DNA from 3 places in the Lysinibacillus sp. FSL R5-0849 genome. Region 2 is predicted to be linked to each of the others. Evidence: riboswitches for the same ligand, from Rfam matches in the RefSeq annotation. Region 2 holds a riboswitch; each other region holds the start of a gene.
What was found. A riboswitch is a leader RNA that binds a small molecule or an ion and turns the genes downstream of it on or off. The one in region 2 is predicted to bind thiamine pyrophosphate.
Positions count from the first base shown of each region.

Region 1 (4,223 bases), 1.6 Mb from region 2:
TGATGATCGACCATGGGAAATTATAGAGACTGGTCCTCTGAACAATAAAGAAGAGGCAGTGGATACCATTTTATCTGTTACACCAGGAGGCGGGACAGAAATCTATGGTTCACTTGCAAAAGCATATGAAAACCTAGCAGATATAAAACTGCAACGTAAGCATATTATTCTTTTAACGGATGGACAATCACAGCCAGGAAATTATGAAGATTTAATTGAACAAGGAAAAGATACTGGAATAACTTTATCAACAGTGGCTATTGGTCAAGATGCGGATGCTAACTTATTGGAAGCTCTGAGTGAGATGGGAAGCGGACGTTTCTACAATGTTATCGATGAGCAAACTATTCCTTCCATTTTATCTCGTGAAACAGCTATGATTTCCCGTACGTACATTGAGGATAACCCATTTTATCCAATACTCTATCATGCAGGGGGATGGAATACGCTATTTGCCAATGGCGTTCCACAAATGAATGCTTATATCGGAACAACCGCAAAGCAGGGTGCTACCGTCGTGGCTGAAAGCGAAAAAGAAGATCCGGTGTTAGCACAATGGCAATACGGTCTTGGCAAAACATTCGCATTCACTTCTGATTCAACAGGAAAGTGGTCGGGCGACTGGGCAAGATGGCAAAACTGGGGCACATTTTGGCAAACGCTTATTTCACAAATGCTCCCAAGTTATAATGATGTTGCCTATGATGTAAGAATAGAATCAGATGGGTCCTTTATGATTACAGATCCTACAAATGAAGCAGCCTTTTTAGATATTGTTGCGGTTAATGAAGCTGGTGAAGAGTTAGACACACAGCTTGAAACTATATCAGCCTCTCAGGTGCGTGCTGTAGTACAAGCTGACCCGGGATTAATCTTCTTCCGTATCGCTGATGAAAAGGAAACGATTTATCAGGCTGGATTAAGTGTTCCCTATAGTGCTGAGTATGAACTTCTTCCTGCTAATGATAAATTAATAGAAGAATTAACCGAACAAACTGGGGGTGCTATTTTAAAAGAACCACAAGAAGTGTTCCGTGACTTTACAAAGCAAGGGGCGGATCGTCAAAACATTGCGACATGGCTTCTCCTTGCAGGTATGCTCTTATTCTTTATTGATATTACAATAAGACGCTTTGGCTGGAATTTCCTAACGAAGCCGAAGAAAAAGGAGCAAATTGTAGAGAATCACCCCGTACAGGCAGAAAACACGAACGTGGCACAATTATTAAAGGGTATGAAAAAACGCCAATAATTTAGTTAGATGAAAGCAGTGCGAATTATTTCGCACTGCTTTTTGTATATGCATGGAGACAAATCCTCTAAGTTATATCAACAACGTTATTTAATAAAAAGAGCGGGAATTAAAATATTTTACTAGCACGGTTTTACGCAAACTGCTAGCTACTACAATACCTAAGATTGCTCCAATTGAACTTGATATTAAAAAGGCAGGCATGAAAAATAAGGCCGCTACGGATGTCCCCATAAGTAACTTTGCATAGGGCACTGCTACAAGCGATGCGAGAAGACCAGTGCCGATCACTTCACCCATACCAGCTAGCCACATTTTACTGCTATATTTATAGGCAAGACCTGCGCATAATGCTCCAATAATACTACCAGGAATGGCTAACAGTGAGCCTGTTCCTGTAAGGATACGAATGATAGCCGTAACAAAGGCAACTACAACTGTAGGTACGGGTCCAAGTATAATGGCTCCTATTACGTTAATAGCGTGCTGCACAGGGTAGGCACGAGCAATCCCAGTTGGAATGGAGATGAACGTAGAGCCTGCAACGGCAATCGCTACTAATAAAGCCATAATTGTTAATTTTCGAATAGACATGATAGGTGCGCTCCTTTTCGTTTTAGCCACTAGGAAAATGAAAAAAGCCGCTTCCTTCAAACGACAGGAAGCGGCCTTGCTTATACACTGAAAATAGCAAGAAGCGCCACTTCCCTCCGCTAGCATGAACTAGATCAGGTTCGAAGGGTCCGTATATAACCATATACGTCTCAGCCTTTAAAAGACTCCCCTAGTGGTAAGTATTTTTTAGAAGTGTAACATACTTCAATCAATAGTCAATAAGCTTTGATGATTAGTGTGAATCTGGATGCATAAGCTGTGGTGCCTTTTTCAATGTCCAAATCAGGGCAAGGAAGAAGCAGGCTAATAAGATAATGGCACCAAAAATATAAGGACTATTCATATTCCAGTCAAATAAGAAACCAGCTAAAGCGGGTCCAATCATATTTCCAAGACTCATATAGGCATTGTTCAAGCCGGCTGCAAACCCTTGCTCTGTTTCAGCAAGTTTTGAGATGAGTGTATTAACAGCTGGACGAATTAATGTTGTTGCCGTAGAGAAGATGGTTGCTACAACTAATATTAGTGCAAAACCTGAAACAAATAATATTAAGAAAATAGCAATGGAGGCAATAAATAAATTGACCAAAACTACTTTCATTTCACCAAAGCGTTTAAAGAGTGGCGTTATGATAAACATCTGTACAATTACCCCAAATGCTCCACCAACCACTAGAATGGTAGCAATATCGCCAGGTGAGTAATTAAATTTTTCTGTCACAAATAGTGATAAGGTTGTTTGGAAGTTAGCAATCCCAAATGAGAATACCATCATAATAATTAACATAACAAAATAAGGCATATGTACAGAGCGAGCCATCTGTTTCACCAGATTATCTTGCTTTTGTCTATTTTGCGCAGTATTTGGCTTTGTAGATGGTAATAAAAAGTACGATAAAATAGACGCTAAAATGGCGGCAGCTCCCGCCATGAAAAATGGAAAATGTAAGCTAACCTTTGCGAGGAAACCACCAATTCCAGGGCCAATCATAAAGCCGAACGACATTGCAGCTCCTAACATACTCATTCCTTTTCCGCGTTCTTCATAAGTTGTCACGTCTGCTACAAAAGCCATAATAGGAGGTGCAACAAATGCAGAGCCAAGGCCACCTAAAAAGCGTGCCAAAAAGAGCATCCAAACATCTGTAGAAAGGCCAAAACCGATTTGTGCAAGTCCTGTTAGTATAAGACCGAAAATAATTAAATTTTTCCGCCCATACAGGTCAGAAAGATTCCCAGCAATTGGAGAAAATACAAATTGTGCCAAGGCGAACGTTGCAATAAGCATGCCTAGAACTTGTCCTGCTGCTCCAAATATTCTTAAATATTCCGGCATTACAGGAATAATAATTCCAATACTCCCCATTGCGATAAACATATTAAACATTAATATATACAAAGCCGCCTTATTGGACTTCTGCTGGGTCATCGAAAAACCCCCTTTATGTAATCAAATATAGTACAGTCTATCATAAAGAATTATGGCTGGCTAATAGTTGAGATTGCTGTAACTGATCCAATCGTTAGAATGGTTTTCCAGAAAAGTTTTTTTCTCAGAAAACTTCACAATGTAATAGTATCTAATTGATTAATAAACATGAATAGTTAGGAGAGCGTATGAACTTTTTGCTAGAAGTAATTTTGTTGAAATGAAATAGCGTGATAAAAGTGAATAATATTGTTTAAGATGAAGCTATGATGGGCATATGTATTGGCACGTAGTATCTATGGTCTTTTCTTGGATCTAGAGGTGAAAATGATTGTTAGCTTAAACATAGACCAAAGGGATTATAGGAGAGGGGGCTGCGAAGATGAACTACTACAGGCTACTAGTAGAATTGCTTTCTAAATATAGTAATACAACTGAATGCTTACATAAAAAGGGCGAATTGGTTTCTAGACCAATTCGCTCTTATAAATTATCGAATACTCATTTTAAATTCTAAAAACAGCTCATTATATTTACCTAAGTAATCTGGGCCTAAGTTTTTATAGACCTCTAATGTATCACGTTGCTCTTCAGAAGGGTAATAGCGTTCATCAGCAACTACTTCAGGGTCCATTAAGTCCATCGCAGCGATATTAGGCGTCGAATAGCCAACATAATCGGCATTTTGAGCACCAGATTCAGCACTTAGCATAAAATTGATAAAGGCATGTGCACCATCAATATTTTTTGAGGTTTTTGGTATAACCATATTATCGAACCATAAATTGGAGCCCTCTTCAGGAACAGCAAAGTCCAACTCTTCATTTTCAGACATCATGTCCGCTGCCTGACCAGACCAAGTGAGGGCCACTGATGCTTCATTATTGATCATTAATGGTGTAATTTCATCCCCAATGATCGCTTTTA
Region 1 covers NZ_CP152004.1:842,922-847,144, forward strand. Annotated here, with positions in the region: gene MKY80_RS03885 (VWA domain-containing protein) at 1-1,252, shown strand, start outside; gene thiW (energy coupling factor transporter S component ThiW) at 1,343-1,846, opposite strand; TPP riboswitch at 1,941-2,048, opposite strand; gene MKY80_RS03895 (tetracycline resistance MFS efflux pump) at 2,100-3,296, opposite strand; gene MKY80_RS03900 (spermidine/putrescine ABC transporter substrate-binding protein) at 3,787-4,223, opposite strand, start outside.
Region 1: it holds a riboswitch for thiamine pyrophosphate, as region 2 does, so the genes downstream of both, thiW (energy coupling factor transporter S component ThiW) here and MKY80_RS12060 (ABC transporter substrate-binding protein) in region 2, are expected to answer to the same signal.

Region 2 (4,223 bases):
AATGAATATGGGCATCAATCAACATGCAAATCACCCTTTTCTTCCTGTAAATACATGAATAATTGTTGCTTCAAGGCTGTGAATGTGGCCGAATGACGAATTTCTTCTTTGCGAGGACGCTCAAACGGGACAATGATTTCTTTTTTCACCGTTGCAGGTCGTTTCGATAAAACAAGTATACGATCCGCTAAAAAGAGTGCCTCCTCAATACTATGTGTGACAAATAAGATGGATTTTCGATGTTCTTCCCAAATGGACAGTAGCCATGCCTGCATTTCCAGTCTTGTAAATTCATCGAGCGCAGAAAATGGTTCATCTAGACATAAAATAGGTTTATCACTGACAATGGCACGGATGAAGGATACACGTTGTTGCATCCCTCCAGATAGCTGGTTTGGATAAGCATGGCTAAAGGAAGCAAGTCCTACCTTTTCTAGCCACCCCTTTGCACGTTCAACATTAGGCTTTTGCTGCAGTTCCTCAACTATAGTTACATTCTCTAAAATAGTACGCCAAGGCAGTAGACAAGGCTGCTGTGGCATATAGCCAATTGTTCCTCTTTTTTGCAGGATATCCTCTCCATTTAATAAAATCACCCCTTGATCAACCGAAGAGACCCCACCAATTAATTGAAAAAGGGTACTTTTACCACTGCCGGATGGACCTACAATGGCCACAAACTCACCATTCTTGACATCAAAGGAAATATTATCAAGAACATGTAGACTGTTAAAGGACTTAGCGATGTTTTGAATGCTGAGCATGATAACTTCTCCCCTTTACCATTAATTTTTCAAGCAAACGAATACTACTAAATAACAATAAGCTTAACAAGACAATCGCAAAAATTGCGACAAACACTCGATCTGTACGGAAGGAGGATTGTGCTAAGGTCATGTATACACCAATTCCCTTTTTCGCACCAAGCCACTCCGCAATGACTGCCCCCATTACGCTATAAGTTGTAGCAATTTTTACACCTGAGAAAATAGCTGGGTAGGCATGTGGCCATTCTAGTTTCCAAAACGTTTGGGCCTTCGTTGCACCAATCATTTCAAAGTAATGCTTTAACTCGGGTGCTGTTTGACGAAAACCGTCCATTGTCGCTATGACAATAGGGAAAAAGCACACTAGACAAATAATGATGAGCTTTGGTAATAAGCCAAAGCCAAACCAAATAATAAGCAGCGGTGCTAACACAAGAATAGGTATGTTTTGCGACATAATGAGAATCGGGTAAAATAACGACCGAATGAAAGTAAAACGATGCAAAACAATTGCCACTGTTAGACCACAGCCAACTCCAATAGCAAGTCCTAGTAAAGCTAATTGCACAGTAGCCAGAGCATGTGGCAGGAACGTCTGATACGATTGAATGCCTTCTACTACAATTATGCTCGGTGCTGGAAGGAGCCATGGAGGAACATCAGCGATATGCACAACAAGCTCCCATATGAATAAGAGGAAGGCGATAAAAATTATCGTCCTTCCCTTTTGTAATGCCCGTTTCATGACTGATATTTCTCCGTTAATGTAGCCATTGTAATTCCATTTGGTTGATATAAAATTTTTACTTGTGTAATGACATTAATGGCTCCTAGCTCGACCATCTTAATATTCATTTTTTCAATGATTTGAAGGAGAGTTGTAAGCTCACCCTCCATCGTTGTTTCAAGTGGATGAACCTCATATTTCACACCAGATGCATTAATAACTGCAATGGCCGCATCTACATAAGGAATGACATCCTCATACTTCTCTGTCTTCGGAATAATTTGGACACTGATTAATGAATTTGCCATGTTATTTGGCCTCCTTTTTCGGTAAGAACTCATTCGTAAACGCTTGTTTAGCATCAAATTCGCCCTCTAATACTTTGTTGCTCGACATCCATTTAGCATAGTTTTCCCATACAGAAAGCTTTTGCTCACCCCATTGTTTAGCGTCATCCTGATACTTATCAGCCAACCACTCTTGGCTTTTATGCACTAATTCCTTATCTAAGTCTGGGGCTTCTTCTAGTAAAATATCGGCAGCTTCATTCGGATGCTCGATTGCATATTCATAGCCCTTCGATGCAGCCGCAACAAAAGCTTTGACGATGTCTGGATTGTTTTGAAGCATTTTTTCATTAGTTGCTAAAACAGGTGTATAGTAATCTAACTGATCACTGTAGTCCGTTAAATACAGCATATTAATCTTTTCCCCACGAAGCTCTGCCTCAATTCCTGTCCAAGCATAATAAATCCAAGCAAAGTCGATGTCTTTTTTCATCATTGTGAAGAAATCTAAATCTCCTGCATTGACAATATCTAATTTATTAATATCAGCGTTTTCTTTTTGCATTAATGATTGTAATACTGCTTGTTCGAGTGGCGCCCCCCAGCCACCATACGTTTTTCCTTCAAAGTCCTTTGGAGATGTAATACCCTTTGATTCTACAGAAGCAAATCCAGATGTATTATGCTGGATGATGGCTGCTATTGAGACAAGTGGCACATCCTGAACACGAGCCTGTGTAATGCCCTCCTGATAGCTCACGCCAAATTCTGCCTTACCGGAAGCTACGAGCTGATCGGCTCCTGCCTCTCCTGGCATAATAATATCAACATCTAAGCCCTGTTCTTCAAAATAACCAAGCTTTTTCGCAACATACAATCCTGTATGATTCGTATTCGGTGTCCAATCGAGAACCACTGACACCTTTTTCTTTGTATCAGCAGCTTGCTTGTCCTCCTTGTCGCTACAGCCTACTAACGTCATTAGTGCCGCTATTAAAATAAATAACCATTTTTTCATGCTAGGTCCTCCCAGTTTGTAATATGAAAGCGTTCAAGAATGAATGTTGTCACCAGAAGAAAGCGTAATATACGGTTGGTAAGATATTGATTGAAAAACAAAAAAACGCCTAGGATTCCTCCCAGACGTATTGCAATCAATCTCCAAAACTTTTGCTTTTTTGAATAGATGTTCCCTACGCTGGTACGAGCCAAATCAGGTTCAAAGGGTCAGTGTCTATCGGACACAATCTCAGCTAGCCATAACTAGCCCCCCTACATTCTTTCGCTATGAACTTTTCGATGATTATTATACCCATAGTTGATCTAAAATGACAAGATGCTATTTTTGGATAGTTGTTCCACTCCAACAAATAGCCCAGCTCTACAATATAGAGACTGGGCATGATTTTAGCTTGGTTTTTGTTCTTTTTTGGCCGTTAAGACATGGGAAATGGCTCCATCTGTTGCAATATCCACTTTAAATGAACCATTAGAATGACGATCAGCACGTGTCAATGCTTGAACATCAATAAACTCTTGGACGCCTTTTTCAGTTTCAATCACAACCTGCTCATCGTTTGTCGCTTGAATCACAGCGACAATTCGGTGAGGATTTGCTTTTAATTCTGTCAGGACTTTAAGACCACGTTTGGCACGACCTGCTACTTCTACCTCTGCGACATTCATTTTCTTGACAGCCCCTCGTTGCGTCACAATAACGACATATTGTGTTTCATCTGGCTGTAGAACATTGACCCCTACTAAAGCTTCTCCATCTTTTAACGTAATCCCTTTAACGCCGCCTGTTTTCACACCAGTAACTGGTAATTCCTCAATAGGGAATCGAATAGCATACGCCGTATCAGTTGTTAAGAGCAATTCCACATCATCCGTCATAAACGATGCATAAATCATTGCATCGCCCGCTTTAACATTCATTGTTTTAATCGGCTTCGAGTAACGCGTCACTGCATAATCTGCGAGCGGTGAACGTTTAATTTGTCCATCTTTCGTAGCAGTTAAAATATACGTATTTGGTTGTTCAAATGTTTCAAAGCCATAGACTGCAATAATTGATTCATCTTCACTTGTTGGCACAATACTAGAAATATGCTGACCAAGGTCCTTCCAACGAATATCAGGTAATTCGTGAACTGGCTGATAAATATAATTCCCTCTATTTGTAAATAACAATAGATGATGCTGCGTATTTAAGTTTGCTTCATACAATAAGTAATCGGAATCCTTCATCGCAAAATCTTGACCATTGGAAGCGGCATGGGATCGTGTAGAAGTACGTTTAATATAGCCATCTTTCGTGACAGTCACCACAACCTCTTCGCTTGGAACAAGGACATCTAATGTAATTTTAATTTCTTCTATTTCTTGTTCAATTCTCGAGCGACGCGGCTCTGTGAAGCGTTTTTTAATATCTAGTAATTC
Region 2 covers NZ_CP152004.1:2,471,228-2,475,450, forward strand. Annotated here, with positions in the region: gene MKY80_RS12040 (TatD family hydrolase) at 1-25, opposite strand, end outside; gene MKY80_RS12045 (ABC transporter ATP-binding protein) at 15-764, opposite strand; gene MKY80_RS12050 (ABC transporter permease) at 739-1,512, opposite strand; gene MKY80_RS12055 (thiamine-binding protein) at 1,509-1,802, opposite strand; gene MKY80_RS12060 (ABC transporter substrate-binding protein) at 1,804-2,799, opposite strand; TPP riboswitch at 2,955-3,065, opposite strand; gene parC (DNA topoisomerase IV subunit A) at 3,189-4,223, opposite strand, start outside.

Region 3 (4,223 bases), 2.2 Mb from region 2:
TTTAATATTCCACTTATTATTGATATCCAAATCCAACTTTTACTCCATGTGAATGTATAATTCACGTGGAGCTTTTTTGTATTCGTCTAGGTTCAAGCGTTCACTTCTATTTGCAAATGCATATATTCATCTCCCCTATTAAGTTGTGAAACCAACATAAAAAAAAGGCTTGTGTCTAGTAAATAAACACAAGCCTCGCACTATTATTATTGATAGATTTGACTACCTGCCTTTTTAAACTCCGCTGACTTTTCCCTCATACCTTCATGGATGGCTTCTGTTGTATTTAAATCCTTTTCTTTAGCATAATTACGAATATCCTGGGAAATTCTCATGCTACAAAATTTAGGCCCGCACATTGAACAAAAATGAGCCGTTTTGGCTCCTTCTGCTGGCAATGTTTCATCATGATATTCTACTGCACGCTCTGGATCAAGAGAAAGGTTAAATTGATCGCGCCAGCGGAACTCAAAACGCGCTTTTGACAGTGCATCATCCCGTTGCTGTGCACCTGGGTGACCCTTTGCTAAATCTGCAGCATGTGCAGCAATTTTATAAGTAATAACCCCTACTCGAACATCCTCCCTATTAGGTAAACCTAAATGTTCCTTCGGTGTCACGTAGCAGAGCATAGCAGTTCCAAACCAACCAATCATCGCCGCTCCAATAGCAGATGTAATATGGTCATAACCTGGCGCAATATCTGTTGTCAATGGACCTAATGTATAGAAGGGAGCTTCCTTACAAACCTCTAATTGCTTGTCCATATTTTCTTTAATCAAATGCATTGGAACATGACCTGGCCCTTCCACCATTACTTGAACATCATGCTTCCATGCGATTTGCGTTAATTCGCCTAATGTTTCCAGCTCCGCGAATTGTGCTTCATCGTTAGCATCCGCGATTGACCCTGGGCGTAAGCCATCTCCTAATGAGAAGGCTACATCATAAGCTTTCATAATTTCGCATATTTCCTCAAAATGAGTATAGAGGAAGTTCTCTTGATGATGGTATAAGCACCACTGCGCCATAATGGACCCACCCCGAGACACAATACCCGTTACACGGTTTGCGGTAAGAGGGACATAACGTAAAAGGACACCTGCATGAATAGTGAAATAATCTACCCCTTGCTCCGCTTGTTCAATAAGCGTATCACGGTACACCTCCCACGTTAAATCCTCAGCCACACCATTCACTTTTTCTAATGCCTGATAAATTGGTACTGTCCCAACGGGTACTGCAGCATTTCGAATAATCCATTCTCTCGTTGTATGAATATGCTTGCCAGTTGATAGATCCATAATATTATCAGCGCCCCAGCGTGTAGCCCATGTCATTTTTTCGACCTCCTCTGCAATCGAGGATGATACGGCTGAATTTCCAATGTTCGCATTAATTTTCACATGGAAATTACGACCGATAATCATTGGCTCTGCCTCTGGATGATTAATATTGGAAGGCATAATAGCTCGGCCTGCTGCAATCTCTGAACGTACGAAATCTGGGTCCATATTTTCGCGTATCGCTACAAATTCCATCTCAGGTGTAATAATTCCCTTTCTAGCATAATGAAGCTGTGTGACATTTCTACCCTTCTTTGCACGTAAAGGCTTTCTCACCAATTCCGGAAAGACATTTTCATGGATACGTGGATCATCAGCACGACGAAAACCATTATCCTCAGGTTTAATCGTACGTCCTCCGTATTCCTCAACATCCCCTCGCTCTTGTATCCAAGGACTTCTTAAAGCAGGTAAGCCTTTTGTAATATCCACACGAAAGGAAGGATCTGTATATGGTCCACTCGTATCATACACTCGAATCGGGGCATTTTCTTCATCTCCAAAGCTACCAGTCGTCGGACTTAATGCAATTTCACGCATTGGTACTAATATATCTGGACGAGATCCTTCCACATAAACCTTTTTACTTCCTTCAAAGTTAGACATAATCGTAATGTTCTTTTCACTAATTGCTGACATGAGCTACTTCTCTCCCTTAAATATATTTTAGGCAAGGACCGAATCTAGCTCACCCAACAATCAAATAAAATAAATAAAGGCCGAATCCAAAATAATAATTGGATCCGGCCATGAATGTAAAGGGTCTATTGATTGCACGTAATAGGCAATAGCTTCTTAACTTTCCCACGCTGGTATGAGCCAGATCAGGTCCAAAGGGTCAAGAAACCTCTATGCGTTTCCCTCTCAGCCTGACTCATCAGACCCCCCTAGTTAATACTATTCAGTTTGATGCTAGTGTAGCAGATATTGCTAAGAGATGGAAGTTATCATTTAAATATTTTCTATTAGGTAAACAATACATCCGCAATATAAATCACAATCGTGACCGTTATACAACTCACAATGGTTGAGAATAAAACGGTTTGTGCAGCTGTTGACGACTCTACATCATACTCTAATGCTAGACTTGAACTGTTGCGGGATGTGGGAAAAGCACTTGCTATAAATAATGATTGTGCCACAACCCCATCTAAACCCAGCGCATAGATAATGACTAAAGCCACGGCTGGTCCGATAAATAATCGCGTGAAGCAGCTGACGAATACTGTTTTATTAAACATCGTTTTGATCTCCATCTGAGACAATTGGGCGCCTAGCGTGATTAATGCAACGGCAATAAAACCATCTGCTACATGGTCTATTGGTATTTTAATAAACTGCGGAATGCCAATATCAAAATAATTCATGGCCACACCGATTATTAAAGCGTGAATAATAGGCATTTTTATAAAGTCCTTAAAAATCGTCATGCCCGATTTAGTAGAGGAAATTAAATTATATAAACCATACGTATACGTTGTCATGTTTTGAAAGATAACGAGTATAACCTGGATGGCTACACCAATAGGTTGAGTGGCAAAAATCATTTGAGCTACCGGAATCCCATAGTTCCCAGAGTTAATGAGTACTACACTATTTTTAAAAACAGCCGCCTCAGTTTTGGCGAGGCCAAGCCCTTTCGCTAAAAAGTGACTAAGCAGCATTTGACTACCGATAAAAAGTACAACAAACAATCCGACTTCTCCTAGAACAGACAGCTTTATATTCGTCTCATATAAATTAATAAATACAGCGGCTGGCATAAAACAATATGTAATAAGCTGTGATAATGCTTTTAAATTAAAGCGAAATTTCTTTTGTAGAATAGCACCTAGTACAAGTAATACTAAAATAGGTGCGACAATTTGAAAGAAAATCATTCCAAGATACACCATATTGATGTCCCCCCTCCCTTTTAATAGTAGTGTCGATCATGCACTTGGTCAATGACACTTACTTTCATAATTAAAACCGTTGATTTCCACTACGGACGGGGCGCGCCTTGTTCCTATGGTTGAAAAGATTCAAAAAATCAAATCAATGAACGAGAACAATGTACACAATGTAAGAATTACCAAAACTCATTCATTTAGGGCCATGTATGATTAGGCAGCAAAGAATTATTTTTCATGAAGTAAAAATGAAAAAGGAATCGAGCATGAACTTCTCGATTCCTTTTATCAACAGTCTGAGCTACCTTTAGATTTTAGGTAGCCTTTTTCTTTACGCAAGCTTAAATAGATTAACTACCTCTTGCAGTTCATTAGAGATATCATTCATATTTTGCATAGACTCTGCCACTTTTTGCAATTCTGCTTGTTGGTCCATTGCAGAGGCACTTACTTGCTCAGCAGAGGCCGCTGTTTCCTCTGATATAGCCGATATACTTTGAATGGACATAATCGCTTGATTTTTATGCTCTAACATAGTAGACAACTGTGTCATTAGTTCACTAATAGAAGTTGCAATTGCACGTGACAAATCACTATTATCTTTAAAGGCCAATTGCGTGCTTTGTACGGACTCATTTTGAGATTGCATTAAGTCTGCATTTGATGCAATGACTGCAACTGTTTGCTGAGAATTTTCTAAAATACTTTCTACCGTGCTTTTAATAATTTCTGTTTCAGTTTTTGATTGCTCTGCCAACTTTCTTACTTCTTCCGCCACGACAGCAAAACCTTTTCCATGCTCACCAGCTCGTGCAGCCTCAATACTTGCATTTAAAGCTAATAGATTAGTTTGCTCCGTAATGCTTTGAATGGAGGCAATAATTTGATTAATATTGGCAATATTAGAAGCTAGCGATTCCATTTGCTGCTGAATACGGCTGTTCATCTCATTCGTCTCTATATTATGTTCATGTAAACTTAGAAC
Region 3 covers NZ_CP152004.1:237,507-241,729, reverse strand. Annotated here, with positions in the region: gene MKY80_RS01130 (catalase) at 1-5, shown strand, start outside; gene thiC (phosphomethylpyrimidine synthase ThiC) at 207-1,985, opposite strand; TPP riboswitch at 2,131-2,245, opposite strand; gene MKY80_RS01120 (AEC family transporter) at 2,312-3,241, opposite strand; gene MKY80_RS01115 (methyl-accepting chemotaxis protein) at 3,570-4,223, opposite strand, start outside.
Region 3: it holds a riboswitch for thiamine pyrophosphate, as region 2 does, so the genes downstream of both, thiC (phosphomethylpyrimidine synthase ThiC) here and MKY80_RS12060 (ABC transporter substrate-binding protein) in region 2, are expected to answer to the same signal.